DNA from 3 places in the Frateuria sp. GZRR33 genome. Region 2 is predicted to be linked to each of the others. Evidence: predicted binding sites of a transcription regulator. Region 2 holds the regulator's gene; each other region holds the start of a gene.
What was found. Region 2 encodes sigma-54, which starts transcription at its own class of promoters, with help from an activator protein. Its sites were predicted from a motif close to TGGCACGNGCNTTGC; they were not measured.
Positions count from the first base shown of each region.

Region 1 (4,024 bases), on a different contig from region 2:
ACCCGTGCTGGGAGCGCCCGCGCAGGAAGCAATCAAGCGCTGGCGCTTCAAGCCGCCCGTGCGGGTAGGCCATGCGGTCACGGCCCGCACCTACGCATGGATCGACCTGGTCCTGGCCCAACGGCCGGACGGCAATTACGGCGTGGCCGTGCGCTACATCAAGAACGGCCCGGCGCTTGTGCTTCGGGCGCCCCGATGGCCACGGGAGCAGGGCGACGGGCGCCTGACGATGGCCGCCGTGGTGCAACCGGACGGCAGCCTGACCGACATCAAACTGGTCGCCTCCGAGTTCAGCAGCCCGCTCGCACGAAAGCAGTTCGCGCTGGCGGTGGACGAGGCGATACGCCACAGCCGCGCCCTGCCCGAACTTGTCGATGGCAAACCCGTCGCCACCCGCGTGCAGATCCCGGTCATCTTCCAGACGCGGAGCCCCTCGGACGCTGCCGAGGCCAAGGCCAGGCGGACCACGGACGCCCCCGCGGACGCGCACGGAACACCGGATCTGTCCGGGCAGGCGGTCGCGCTGGACAGTCCCGTGCAACCGCTGGAGGCCGAGCCGCGCGGCTGAGGCGCGGCGCCGGCAGGCAATGAACAGGCATCCCGCACGCGGGCGCGTGAGGGAGCATCCACGGGGAGAGAAAGCATGAAGCCGATGACACGGATGGCCGCCGCCGCGACTGGCGCAGGTGCGATGGGTACCGACCGGCATACCGGGCGAACAGGCAGGGTGGCGGCATGGGCGCTGTGTGCGTTGCTCGCGGCCGGCATCGTGCAGGCGCGCGCCACGGCCGCCGATGCGCAGGTCGCGCGCGAATACCGGGCCGAGGTGGCGCTGGACATCGCTACGGACGGCAAGATATCGGCGATCCAGTTGCCGCAGGAAGTCCCCGCGATACTGACGGCGCCGGCCCGGGAGGCCATCGCGCGCTGGCGCTTCAAGCCGCCCGTGCGTGACGGGCACGCAGCGACCGCGCGTACCTACGTGCGACTCGTGCTGCAGCTCGTGCGGCAGGCGGACGGGAACTACGGGCTGCGTGCGGTGTACCGCTCGAACGGGCCGAGGCTCAGCTTCCCGGTGCTTCCCCGCTATCCGCTCGACGAGCTCCGCCGGCGCGGGCAGGGATCGGTCGTGATGGAGGCGATCGTGCACCCGGACGGCACCCTGACCGACATCCACGCAGCCAGCCATCGCATCAACCATCCGAACCCGGGGGCTTTCATCAAGTCCGCCGAGGCGGTGATGCGGCATGCCCTGGCGGAGCCGGAGCGGGTCGACGGGAAACCGGTGACAACGCGTATCCAGGTGCCGTTCGTCTATGCGTTGCACAGCATCAGCCGCAGCGAGGCGCTTTCCCGACAGGCACGCGAGGAAACGGCGCCCGTCGCCTCCGATGGTTTCAACCCGATCGGGGAAGCCGTTGCGCTCGACAGTCCGGCCCAGCTCGTGACCGGCCCGCCGGGCTGAGGGCGCGGGCCGGGCGCTTCAGCCGCCGGCCGGCAGCCAGAGCAGCAAGGCGACGCCCAGCCCGATGCGGTAGACCGCGAACGGCGTGAAGCGGTGCGTGCGGATGTAGCCCAGCAGCCACTTCACGGCCGCAAAGGCGACGACCGCCGACACCACGAAACCGACGATCAGCGCGCTCCAGTCCTCGTGCGCGGCACCGCCGTTCTTGACCACCTTGAGCAGCTCGTAGCCCGTCGCCGCGTACATCGTCGGGATGCCGACCAGGAAGGCGAACTCGGTGGCGGCGGCCCGATTGCTGGTGCCGGCCAGCAGCGCGGCGAAGATCGTCGCGGCCGAGCGCGAGGTGCCGGGGAACACGCCGGCCAGCATCTGCGCGATACCGACCAGCACCGCCACCGTCCAGGTCACCTCGCGCCGGTCCGGCTGGCGTGCGGCCACGGCTTCGGCGCCGATCATCCAGAAGCCGCCGATGACCAGCGCCCAGGCGATCGGCGTCACCGTGTCGGGCAGCGTGAAGCCGAGCTTGACCGCGATGAAGCCGAGCACCGCGGTGATCAGGAACGCCACCGTCAGCTTGGCCAGGTAGTCGCGATTGGCCGGGTCACGCCACTGGGTCAGCAGCTGCCACAGCCGCTTCCAGTAGATCAGCGTCACCGCCAGGATCGCGCCGGCCTGGATGCCGATGTTGAACAGGTCCGAACGCTGGCCCAGGCCGAGTTGCTCGGCGATCAGCAGGTGGCCGGTCGAGGAGATCGGCAGGAATTCGGTGATGCCCTCGATGATGCCGAGCAGGATGACGCGGATCAGGTCGCTCACTAAGGGCCCTCCGGCACTTCGCTAAAGCGGCATAGCTTACGGGGAAGCGGGCACGGCGGCGTGAGGCTGGGTTGCGCCAAATTGGTGCATGGCCGACGCGACAAAGGTGCAATGGGCCCTGTAGGAGCGCACCGGTGCGCGACCGCCATCCTGCTCCGGAGCGCCATGGCGGTCGCGCACCGGTGCGCTCCTACAGGGATCAAGGCTGGCACGGGCATTGCAACGGCGCCCGCATCCTTTCCCGCTCCGAGGCTTGCCCATGACTGCCCAGAAAGTGCTCGACCTGATCGCCGAACACGACGTCGAGTTCGTCGACCTGCGTTTCGCCGACATGCTCGGCAAGCACCACCACGTCACCTTCCCGGCGCACGCCATCGACGAGTCGACCTTCGAGGACGGCAAGATGTTCGACGGCTCGTCGATCCCGGGCTGGAAGGGCATCAACGAGTCGGACATGGTGCTGCTGCCCGACCCGGACACCGCGCATCTGGACCCGTTCTCGGCGCACACCCAGCTGATCCTGCACTGCGACGTGCTCGAGCCGTCGACCATGCAGGCCTACGGCCGCGACCCGCGCTCGATCGCCAAGCGCGGCGAGGCGTTCCTGAAGTCCACCGGCATCGCCGACACCGCCTTCTTCGGTCCCGAGCCGGAGTTCTTCATCTTCGACTCGGTGCGCTGGCAGAACGACATGGGCCGCGTGTTCTACGAGATCGGTTCCGAAGAGGCCGCCTGGAGCTCGCGCTACAAGTACGACGGCCAGAACAACGGCCACCGCCCGGGCGTGAAGGGCGGCTACTTCCCGGTCGCGCCGGTGGACTCGCTGGGCGACCTGCGCGCGGACATGTGCAAGGTGCTCGAGTCGCTCGGCCAGGTGGTCGAAGTGCACCACCATGAAGTGGCCAACGCGGGCCAGTGCGAGATCGGCGTCAAGTTCAACACGCTGGTGAAGAAGGCCGACGAGCTGATGACGATGAAGTACGTCATCAAGAACGTGGCGCACCAGAACGGCAAGACCGTGACCTTCATGCCCAAGCCGCTGGTGGGCGACAACGGCTCGGGCATGCACGTGCACCAGTCGCTGGCCAAGGACGGGCAGAATCTGTTCGCCGGCGAACTCTATGGCGGCCTGTCGCAGATGGCGCTGTGGTACATCGGCGGCATCTTCAAGCACGCCAAGGCGATCAACGCGTTCGCCAACTCGACCACCAACAGCTACAAGCGGCTGGTGCCGGGCTTCGAGGCGCCGGTGATGCTGGCCTACTCGGCGCGCAACCGCTCGGCGAGCTGCCGCATCCCGTACGTGTCCAGCCCGAAGGGCCGCCGCATCGAGGTGCGCTTCCCCGACCCGATGAACTCCGGCTACCTGGTGTTCACCGCGCTGATGATGGCCGGCCTGGACGGCATCATCAACAAGATCGATCCGGGCGCGCCGGCGGACAAGGACCTCTACGACCTGCCGCCGGAAGAAGAGAAGAACATCCCGCAGGTGTGCGCGAGCCTGGACGAAGCGCTCAACGCGCTGGACAAGGACCGTGAGTTCCTCAAGGCCGGCGGCGTGTTCACCGACGACTTCATCGACGCCTACATCGAGCTGAAGATGAAGGAAGTGACTGCCTACCGCGCCAGCACGCACCCGCTGGAGTTCCAGATGTACTACGCGATCTGACCGCAGCAACAGGGGTCGAGGGGACGGGCGCTTCGGCGCCCGTTTCTTTTGGAGTGGCTTTGCGACACGTTCAG
Region 1 covers NZ_JBHZGK010000005.1:299,871-303,894, forward strand. The annotation lists gene ACFWZU_RS08840 (hypothetical protein) at 1-568, shown strand, start outside; gene ACFWZU_RS08845 (energy transducer TonB) at 644-1,465, shown strand; gene ACFWZU_RS08850 (undecaprenyl-diphosphate phosphatase) at 1,484-2,281, opposite strand; gene glnA (type I glutamate--ammonia ligase) at 2,541-3,950, shown strand; gene ACFWZU_RS08860 (DUF2235 domain-containing protein) at 4,021-4,024, opposite strand, start outside.
Region 1: the regulator sigma-54 is predicted to act here: its motif matches at 2,488-2,502, upstream of glnA (type I glutamate--ammonia ligase).

Region 2 (4,024 bases):
ATGATCTGCACCTTGTTGGGGTAGATCACGTTCAGGTAGCCGATCAGCGACGGGCGCCGGGTGGCGGTGGCGCCGGGCTCGAGTACGCGCCCTTCGCCACGCATGCCCGACACCCAGCGCAGGCCCATGCGCTCGTGGACACCGTCGAAGAGTTGTCGTGCGGTCAGGCGTTCCAAGAGGTTTCCCAGCCGTATGGCAATGGGCGCCATTGTGCCAGCTATGCGGGCGAGGGCGGGGGTGAGAGGGTGTCGCAGGGACGATCGATGCGCTCGCGGTATCTGGCTTGCGTGCTGGATCCTTGCCGGTTCACGGGGAAGGTGCCTGCGGGGCGGATGGGTGAAGCCCTGCGGCGGGCTGACACGGATATCGCTCGCCAAAGTCGCTCCCAGCCGCCTGTCGGCAGCCTCCCGCGGCCGCGGCGGCGGGCTTGATGTTGGGCACGTCGCTTCGGGCAAAAAAAGACCCGCCACCGGGGCGGGCCTTTTTGCCGGGCGGGGGCGCTCAGCCGATCTGGCGGGCTTCCCGCGCCTCCTGCTGGTGCTTGTCGGTCACCTTGTCGCGATGGCGACGCAACTGCGCGGCGAGCTTGTCGAACACCATGTCGATGGAGGCGTACATGTCCGCACCGCACGCCGCCGCATGAAGCGCGGCACCCGTGGTGCTCAAGGTGGCGTCGGCGCAGTGCTGCAGCTTGTCGATCGACAGCACCATGGTCAGGCCCAGGCACCTTTCGTCGAGGCGGGTCAGGCGATCGAGCCGGGACTCGGCATGCGCACGCAGGGCGGGCGTGACTTCGATCTGCTGGCCGGTGAGTTGGAACTGCATGGGGCGCCTCCTCTGTTACGGGCCGCCGTGGGGCGGCGGGTTCGCATGCCGTGGCGGCATGCCGGTTCACTCATTCGTATGGGATCGTTCGGGCCGGTTCCAAGTGCTGGGTTTCAGGGGACGGTCAGCCAGCGCGCTGGCGCTCGCTGGAACTGGGGATGCGCAGGGCCTCGCGGTACTTGGCGACGGTGCGGCGGGCCACCTGGATGCCCTTGCGGTTGAGCTCCTCGGCCAGGGCCTGGTCGGACAGCGGCTTGCGTGCGTCCTCGGCGTCGACGAGTTTCTTGATCATCGCCTGGATGGCGGTGGCCGAGGCGCCGCCACCGTCCTCGGTCGAGACGCCACTGGAGAAGAAGTACTTGAGTTCGAACGTGCCGCGCGGGGTATGGATGTACTTGCGCGTGGTCACGCGCGAGATGGTCGATTCGTGCATGCCGACTTCCTCGGCGACCTCGCGCAGGACCAGCGGGTGCATCGCTTCGGGGCCGTAGTCGAGAAAGGCGCTCTGTCGGCGCACGATCGCGTCGGCGACCTTCAGCAGCGTCTCGGCGCGCGATTCCAGGCTCTTGATCAACCAGCGCGCCTCCTGCAGCTGGCCGCGCATCCAGCTGGCATCCTCGCCGCGCGCCTGCGCGATCAGGCTGCAGTAGTGCTGGTTGAGGCCCAGCCGGGGCTGGCAGTCGGGGTTGAGGCTCACCTTCCAGCGGCTGCCTTCCTTGTAGGCGTAGACGTCCGGCGCCACGTACTCGACCGGCGTGGCGTCGAGTGCGGCGCCCGGGCGCGGGTCGAGGCTGCGGATCAGCAGCGCCGCGGCGGCGACTTCTTCCTCGCTCGCGCGCAGCTTGCGCGCGAGCTTGGCGACGTCGTTGCGTGCGAGCAGTTCGAGTTCGCCGGCGACGATCTGCAGCGCGAGCCCGCGCTGGGGCGTGTCCGCATCGAACTGCTCCAGCTGCACGCGCAGGCAATCGCGCAGGTCGAGGCTGGCGATGCCGGTGGGATCGAACCGCTGCAGCTGCCGGCGTACCGCCTCCACCTCGTCGGCGCCCGCGTCGAGGTCCGCCGGCAACGCCGCGAGCACGCCTTCGATGCCTTCGGCGAGGTAGCCGTCGGCGTTGAGCGCGTCGATGATGACGGTGGCGATCAGGCGCTGCCGCGTATTGAAGGGCGACAGGTTCAACTGCCAAAGCAGGTGTTCCTGCAGGGTTTCTGGCGCGGCGTTCTGGGGTTCGAAGTCCTCCTCGCCGCGGCTGCCCGATGGCGCGCTGCTGCCGAGCGAGAAATCGATGGGCGCCTCGGCGGGGCCATCGGTCTCGCCCCAGTCGGCGCCGTCGTCCACGTTGTGGTCGACGGTGGGCGCCTCGGCCGGAGCGGCGCTGAAGCCTTCTTCTTCGGTTTCGCCGGGCTCCGCCGATTCTTCCTCGAACTCCAGCAGCGGGTTGCCTTCGGCGATCTGCCGAAGTTCCGCTTCCAGCTCCAGCTGCGACAGCTGCAACAGCCGGATCGCCTGCTGCAACTGCGGCGTCAGGGTGAGCTGTTGGTTGAGTCGGAACTGGAGTCCGGGTTTCATGCCAGCCGGTGCGGAGGGACGTGGGATCATCCTACCCCGGCGGGTGTGACGCGACCATAGCGATGGCAGGTGCTGGCGGGCCCTGCGTCACATCACCGCTTCAGAGCTTGAACTCGCGCCCCAGATAGACCTCACGCACCTTCTCGTCGGCAAGGATGTGCGCGGGCGTGCCGCGCGAGAGCACCTCACCGTCGTTCAGGATGTAGGCGCGGTCGCAGATGCCCAGCGTCTCGCGCACGTTGTGATCGGTGATCAGCACGCCGATGCCGCGTTCCTTCAGGTGGCGCACGATGCGCTGGATCTCGCCCACCGAGATCGGGTCGACGCCGGCGAACGGCTCGTCCAGCAGCATGTAGCGCGGCTGTGCGGCCAGCGCGCGGGCAATCTCCACGCGGCGGCGCTCGCCGCCGGAAAGGCTGATGCCTTTCTGGCCGGCAATGTGGGCGATCTTCAGCTCGTCCATCAGGCCTTCGAGCTGTTCGTTGCGCTGGCGGGCGGTGAGGCCCTCGCGCAGCTCCAGCACCGCCATGATGTTGTCGGCCACCGAGAGCCGGCGGAACACCGAGGCCTCCTGCGGCAGATAGCCGATGCCCAGCCGGGCGCGGGCGTGCATGGGCAGCCCGGTGATGTCCTGCCGGTCCAGCCGGATGGTGCCGCCGTCGGCCTCGACCAGGCCCACCACCATGTAGAAGCAGGTGGTCTTGCCGGCACCGTTGGGGCCGAGCAGGCCGACCACTTCGCCCTGGCGGATCGAAAAACCGAAATCGCGCACGACCTGGCGCGAGCGGTAGCGTTTCTGCAGGCCTTCGGCAGCGAGCATCGGTCAGGGCTGCCCGCTGCTGGTGGCGGGGGCGGGCGCGCTGGCAGCGGATGCCGGCCTTGTGGCGGGTGTGGCCGCTTGCGACTTCGGCTGGGGCTTGAAGATCATGTGCACGCGACCGTCGCCGCCGCTGTCGCCGGTCATCTCGCTGGTCTGCGTGTTGTAGGTGAGGCGGTCGCCGTGCGCCTCGCCGCGGCCCTGCTGGGTGATCGAGGCGTGACCCTGCAGCACGGCGAAGTCCCTGGCCACCTGGTAGTCGATGGTGGCGGCCGCGCCCTGCATCAGGTTGCCGTTGTCGTCCAGCTGCTGGATGTGCGCCGGGCTGCCGGTGAGCACCACGCTGTCGATCTCGGCGTTCGCATCGAAGTGCACCTTGGCCAGGTCGCCGGTGGCCTTCAGCGAGCCCTGGGTGATCACCACGTTGCCCTTGAGCGTGGTGGTGCTATCGGGCTTGCGGAAACCGTCGAAGTGCGAGGCCTGCACGTCCATCGGCTGGTCGCGGTCGGTGCGCTTGGCCTGTACCGGCGCCAGCACCAGCAGGCCCAGCAGGGCCAGCGCCCAGCTGGCGCGGGTGCTAGCGCGCGTGCTGGCGGGGCGGGAACGTGGCATGGACGTCATCGAGCAGCTCCAGGTGTTTGTCGTTGAGGTCGGCACGCATGCCGACGCCGTGGATTCTAGTGCCGCCCTGCACCAGCTGCGCCGGCGCGGCCGTCTCGAGACGGTTCTGCTTCGGCCAGGCGGTGACGTCGGACGTGTCGATCGTCGTGCGCGGCGTGTCGTCGAACGCGGCCCGCTCCAGGTGCACCGGCCCC
Region 2 covers NZ_JBHZGK010000002.1:147,213-151,236, forward strand. The annotation lists gene hprK (HPr(Ser) kinase/phosphatase) at 1-128, opposite strand, end outside; gene hpf (ribosome hibernation-promoting factor, HPF/YfiA family) at 502-825, opposite strand; gene ACFWZU_RS03055 (RNA polymerase factor sigma-54) at 950-2,392, opposite strand; gene lptB (LPS export ABC transporter ATP-binding protein) at 2,493-3,212, opposite strand; gene lptA (lipopolysaccharide transport periplasmic protein LptA) at 3,216-3,821, opposite strand; gene lptC (LPS export ABC transporter periplasmic protein LptC) at 3,787-4,024, opposite strand, start outside.

Region 3 (4,024 bases), 200 kb from region 2:
CCGAACTGGGTGACCTTGTTGACGTCGATCGACAGCGTCAGCGGATCGGCGCCGGGGGTCACCGCCAGCGCGGGGAAGTTGAGCTTGCCACCGGCCGGGGTGGCGAGCGCGCCACTGGTGTTGAAGGAAAGGGTCTGCGGTGCGCCGGCCGAGACGCCATCGACGTACAGGTAGGCGTTCCACGTATTCGGCGCGGCGCCCTTGACGTAATAGACGGTGCCGTTGTGGGTGGCGCCGAGCGAATCGTAGGCGGTGAACGGCGTGGCCTGGTTGTAGCTGAGCGCGTCGGTCGGGTTGAACGGCGTGGTGGTCGGCGCGGTCGCATCGGACGGCAGGTTGAGCGACATCTCGACGTTGCCGGTGGCCTTGGCCGCGCTCTGCGCGTTGGTCAGTTGCAGGTCGACCATGGTGCTGGTGTCGAAGCCGTTGCCGGCCGGCGGGAACACCTGCAGGTGTTGTCCGCTGGTGTTGACCACGTAGCCGTTGTTGTCCTGGTTGAAGGCGCCGGCGCGCGTGTAGGAGTAGCCCTTGCCGTCACGCATGGTGAAGAAGCCGTCGCCGCTGATCGCGAAGTCCAGGCTGTTGCCGGTGTTCTCCACGTTGCCGGCGGCGAACTGCTGCGCCACGTCGGCCAGCCGCACGCCGCTGCCGATGGCGGTCGCCGAGAGGTTGCGCCCGGCCGAGTTGTAGAGCTCGGCGAACTCTGCGCGCGAGCCCTTGAAGCCGGTCGTGCCGGTATTGGCGATGTTGTTGGCGGTGACCTCGAGGTCCTTGGAGGCCGCGTTCAGGCCGCTCAGCGCGATATTGAAAGCCATCGGTGTTTCCCCTGATGAATTAGTTGACGCGCGCGACCTGGCTCAGCAGCACGCCGCCGAAACCGTCCACGTCGAGATAGGCGCCATCGGCGCTGGTCATGCCCACGCCGGCGACCTTGCCGGTGACATAGGTGGCCACCGCGGTGTTGCCGGTCTGCGCAGCCAGGCCGTAGGTGCCCGGGGGCAGCGGCTGGCCGTCGTTGCCGGTGCCGTCCCAGTGGAAATCGGTGAGGCCTGCGGTCTGCGTGCCCAGGTCGATCGTGCGAACCACGTTGCCGGCGTTGTCCACGATCTGCACCAGCGTGCGGCCGCCGCCGTCCGGCACGTTGACCGCGCCATCGAGGCTGCCGCCCTGCAGGCGACCGACCGGCGACGGCACGGTGACGTCGCGGCCGACCATGCTGGAGGCCTGCAGCAACTGGTTGCCCTGCATCGACTGCGCGAGCGCGTCGAAGGAGGTCTGCAGGTTCTGCGTGGCCGATACCTGGTTGATCTGCGCGAGCTGGCTGACCATCTGCGAGGAATCCATCGGCTGGGTCGGGTCCTGATTGCGCATCTGCTGGATCAGCAGGCTCAGGAAATCGGACTGGCTCAGCGTCTTGGTCTGGCCGAGTGCGCTGGCTGCGCCGGCGGCGCTGCTGGAATTGATGGCGAGGTCGCTCATGGCCGCTCCTTACTTCCCGAGGTCCAGCGTCTTCTGCATCAGTTGGCGCGCGGTGTTCATCACCTCGACGTTGTTCTGGTAGGAGCGCGAGGCGGAAATCATGTTGACCAGCTCGTCCACCGGGTTGACGTTGCTCTGGTAGACGTAGCCGTCGGCATCGGCGAGCGGGTTGCCCGGCTCGTAGCGGCTGGTGATGGCGTTGGGGCTTTCGGTGACGCCGAGCACCTTGACGCCGTCGCTGCCGGCGTCGGCCGGCTGGCCGTTCAGCCCATTGCGGATCGCGGCGAACAGCGGCTCCTTGGCGCGGTAGGCGGCGTCAGGCGAGCTGGCCACGCTGTCGGCGTTGGCCAGGTTGCTGGCCACGGTGTTGAGCCGGGTGGACTGCGCCGCCATGCCGGAGCCGGCGACGTTGAAGACATTGAACAGCGACATCAGCCCTGGCCTCCGGTGATCGCGGTCCGCAGCATGCGGATCTGCGCGGTGATGAAGGCCATGCTCGCCTGGTAGTGGACGCTGTTGGCGGCGAAGGCGGCCTGCTCCTGCTGCGCGTCGACGGTGTTGCCGTCCATGCTCGGCTGGGTCGGTACGCGGTAGGCGAGCGTGTCGCGGGCCTGGGCGACCGGATCGATCTGGCCGGCGGTCGGCGCGGCCAGCGGCAGGCTGCCGTCGCCGCTGCTGCCGGCAGCGGCGAGCGCCTTGCGGAAGTCGACGTCGCGCGCGAGGTAGCCGGGCGTGTCGGCGTTGGCCAGGTTGCTGGCCAGCACTTCGGTGCGGCGCTGCCACAGCGCAAGCGCGCCGGTGTGCATGCCGAACAGGTTGTCGATGGATTGGCTCATCGCTTGCCTCCGCGCGGTCGATGTGTCCGCACGGGGCTGGAGGCAAGTTGTGTGCCATGGGGGCGCGAAGCCTTGCTGGAGCTGGCCTGGCGCGTTGAGCCGGATTTTCGTTTACGGGCAGAGTCGGATTTCCGACACCCACGTGTACCCCCTGTAGGAGCGCACTTGGGCGCGACCGCCGTGCACCCGGGTCGCGCCCAAGTGCGCTCCTACAGGGAGAGTCAGCCTTCGCCCTCTTGTGGCAGCAGGTCGATCACCGCCTGCGCCAGCAGGTCCGGCTGGAACTTGGCGATGAAGCGGTCGGCATTGACCTCGCGCACTATCGCTTCGTTGAACAGGCCGCTCAGCGAGCTGTGCAGCACGACCTTGAGCCGCCGCAGCGTGGGCGTTTCGCGGATAGCGCGGGTCAGCGCGTAACCGTCCAGCCGCGGCATTTCGATGTCCGACACCACCAAATTGACGCCCTCCTCCGGCTCCCCTTCGGCCAGCTCGGTGAGGCGGTCGAGCGCCTCGCGGCCATCCTGAGCCACCACGCACTCGATGTTCATCTGCTGGAAGATGCTGATCAGCCGGCGGCGCGCGACCACCGAGTCGTCCGCCACCAGCACGCGGCGCGGACGCAGCGTGTGCGCGCCGGCAGCCCGCTGCATCTGGGTGGAAAGCTCGCCGGGCGCACCATCGATGCTCGCCAGCACGTGCTCCACGTCCACCACCGCCACCAGCGCGCCGTTGATGCGGGTCACCGCGTTGACGCGCGGGCCGAAGCCGAGCGCGGCGCTGGGCGCGACCAGCGACTCGCCCTCGCAATGGACCATGTTCTTCAGGTCCGACACCAGGAAGCCCTGCACGGTGCGGCTGAACTCGGTGACCATCAGGTGCGCGGAGGGCTCCTCGATCAGCGCCGGATAGCCCAGTGCCGCGGCCAGGTCGATCACCGGGATGGTCTGCCCGCGGTAGTCGCAACTGCCGGCGATCAGCGCGTGCGCACCGGGCATGCGTTCCAGCGGCGGCCGGCGAAGCACCTCGCGCACCTTGAACACGTTGATGCCAAACAACTGCGCGTCGCCCAGGCGGAACAGCAGCATCGCCACCCGGTTGTGCCCGGCCAGGCGGGTCTGGCGTTCGACGTTTTCCAGCAGCGCGCCGGCCATGCATGTCTCCAGCAAAGTAAGGACTAGGCCCCCGCGTATCGGCCGCCTGTCCCGGCGCTTGAGGTCGTCTCTCGATGCGCGCATCCCACCCGCGTCTTCCCCCGTTCCACGGGGAAGGTGCCGACAGGCGGATGGGGGCGCTCCTGGGCGGGTTGTCCGGTGAGCTCCCCGCAAGACTTCCCCCATCCGCCCTTCGGGCACCTTCCCCCGCCCGCGGGGGAAGGAACAGAGCGGCGCTTCCACACAGGCGGGGACGCAAAGTCGGCACTGGCACACGCATTGCTTGTTCAAGTTTCGACGCATCCAGACGATGTCATGAACATTCATCCGCAGGAACCGCAATCCACATGAGCCTGATCCGTAGCCAGTCCCTGGCCGCGCTGGTCCAAGCGGCCGCCGCTGGCGACGAGGCCCGCCTCGCGCAGTTGTCGCACCAGCACCCGGCGGTCGCCCGCGCGCTGGCCCCGCTGCTGGCCCGCCTGGACGCCGGCCAGCCGTCGGTGCTGGCGCTGCAGACCCTGGAACAGCAGGGCCTGGTGCTGGCCGCCGCGCAATTGC
Region 3 covers NZ_JBHZGK010000002.1:342,772-346,795, reverse strand. The annotation lists gene flgE (flagellar hook protein FlgE) at 1-815, opposite strand, end outside; gene ACFWZU_RS03960 (flagellar hook assembly protein FlgD) at 835-1,479, opposite strand; gene flgC (flagellar basal body rod protein FlgC) at 1,489-1,911, opposite strand; gene flgB (flagellar basal body rod protein FlgB) at 1,911-2,315, opposite strand; gene ACFWZU_RS03945 (chemotaxis protein) at 2,537-3,466, opposite strand; gene ACFWZU_RS03940 (methyl-accepting chemotaxis protein) at 3,814-4,024, shown strand, end outside.
Region 3: the regulator sigma-54 is predicted to act here: its motif matches at 2,358-2,372, upstream of flgB (flagellar basal body rod protein FlgB).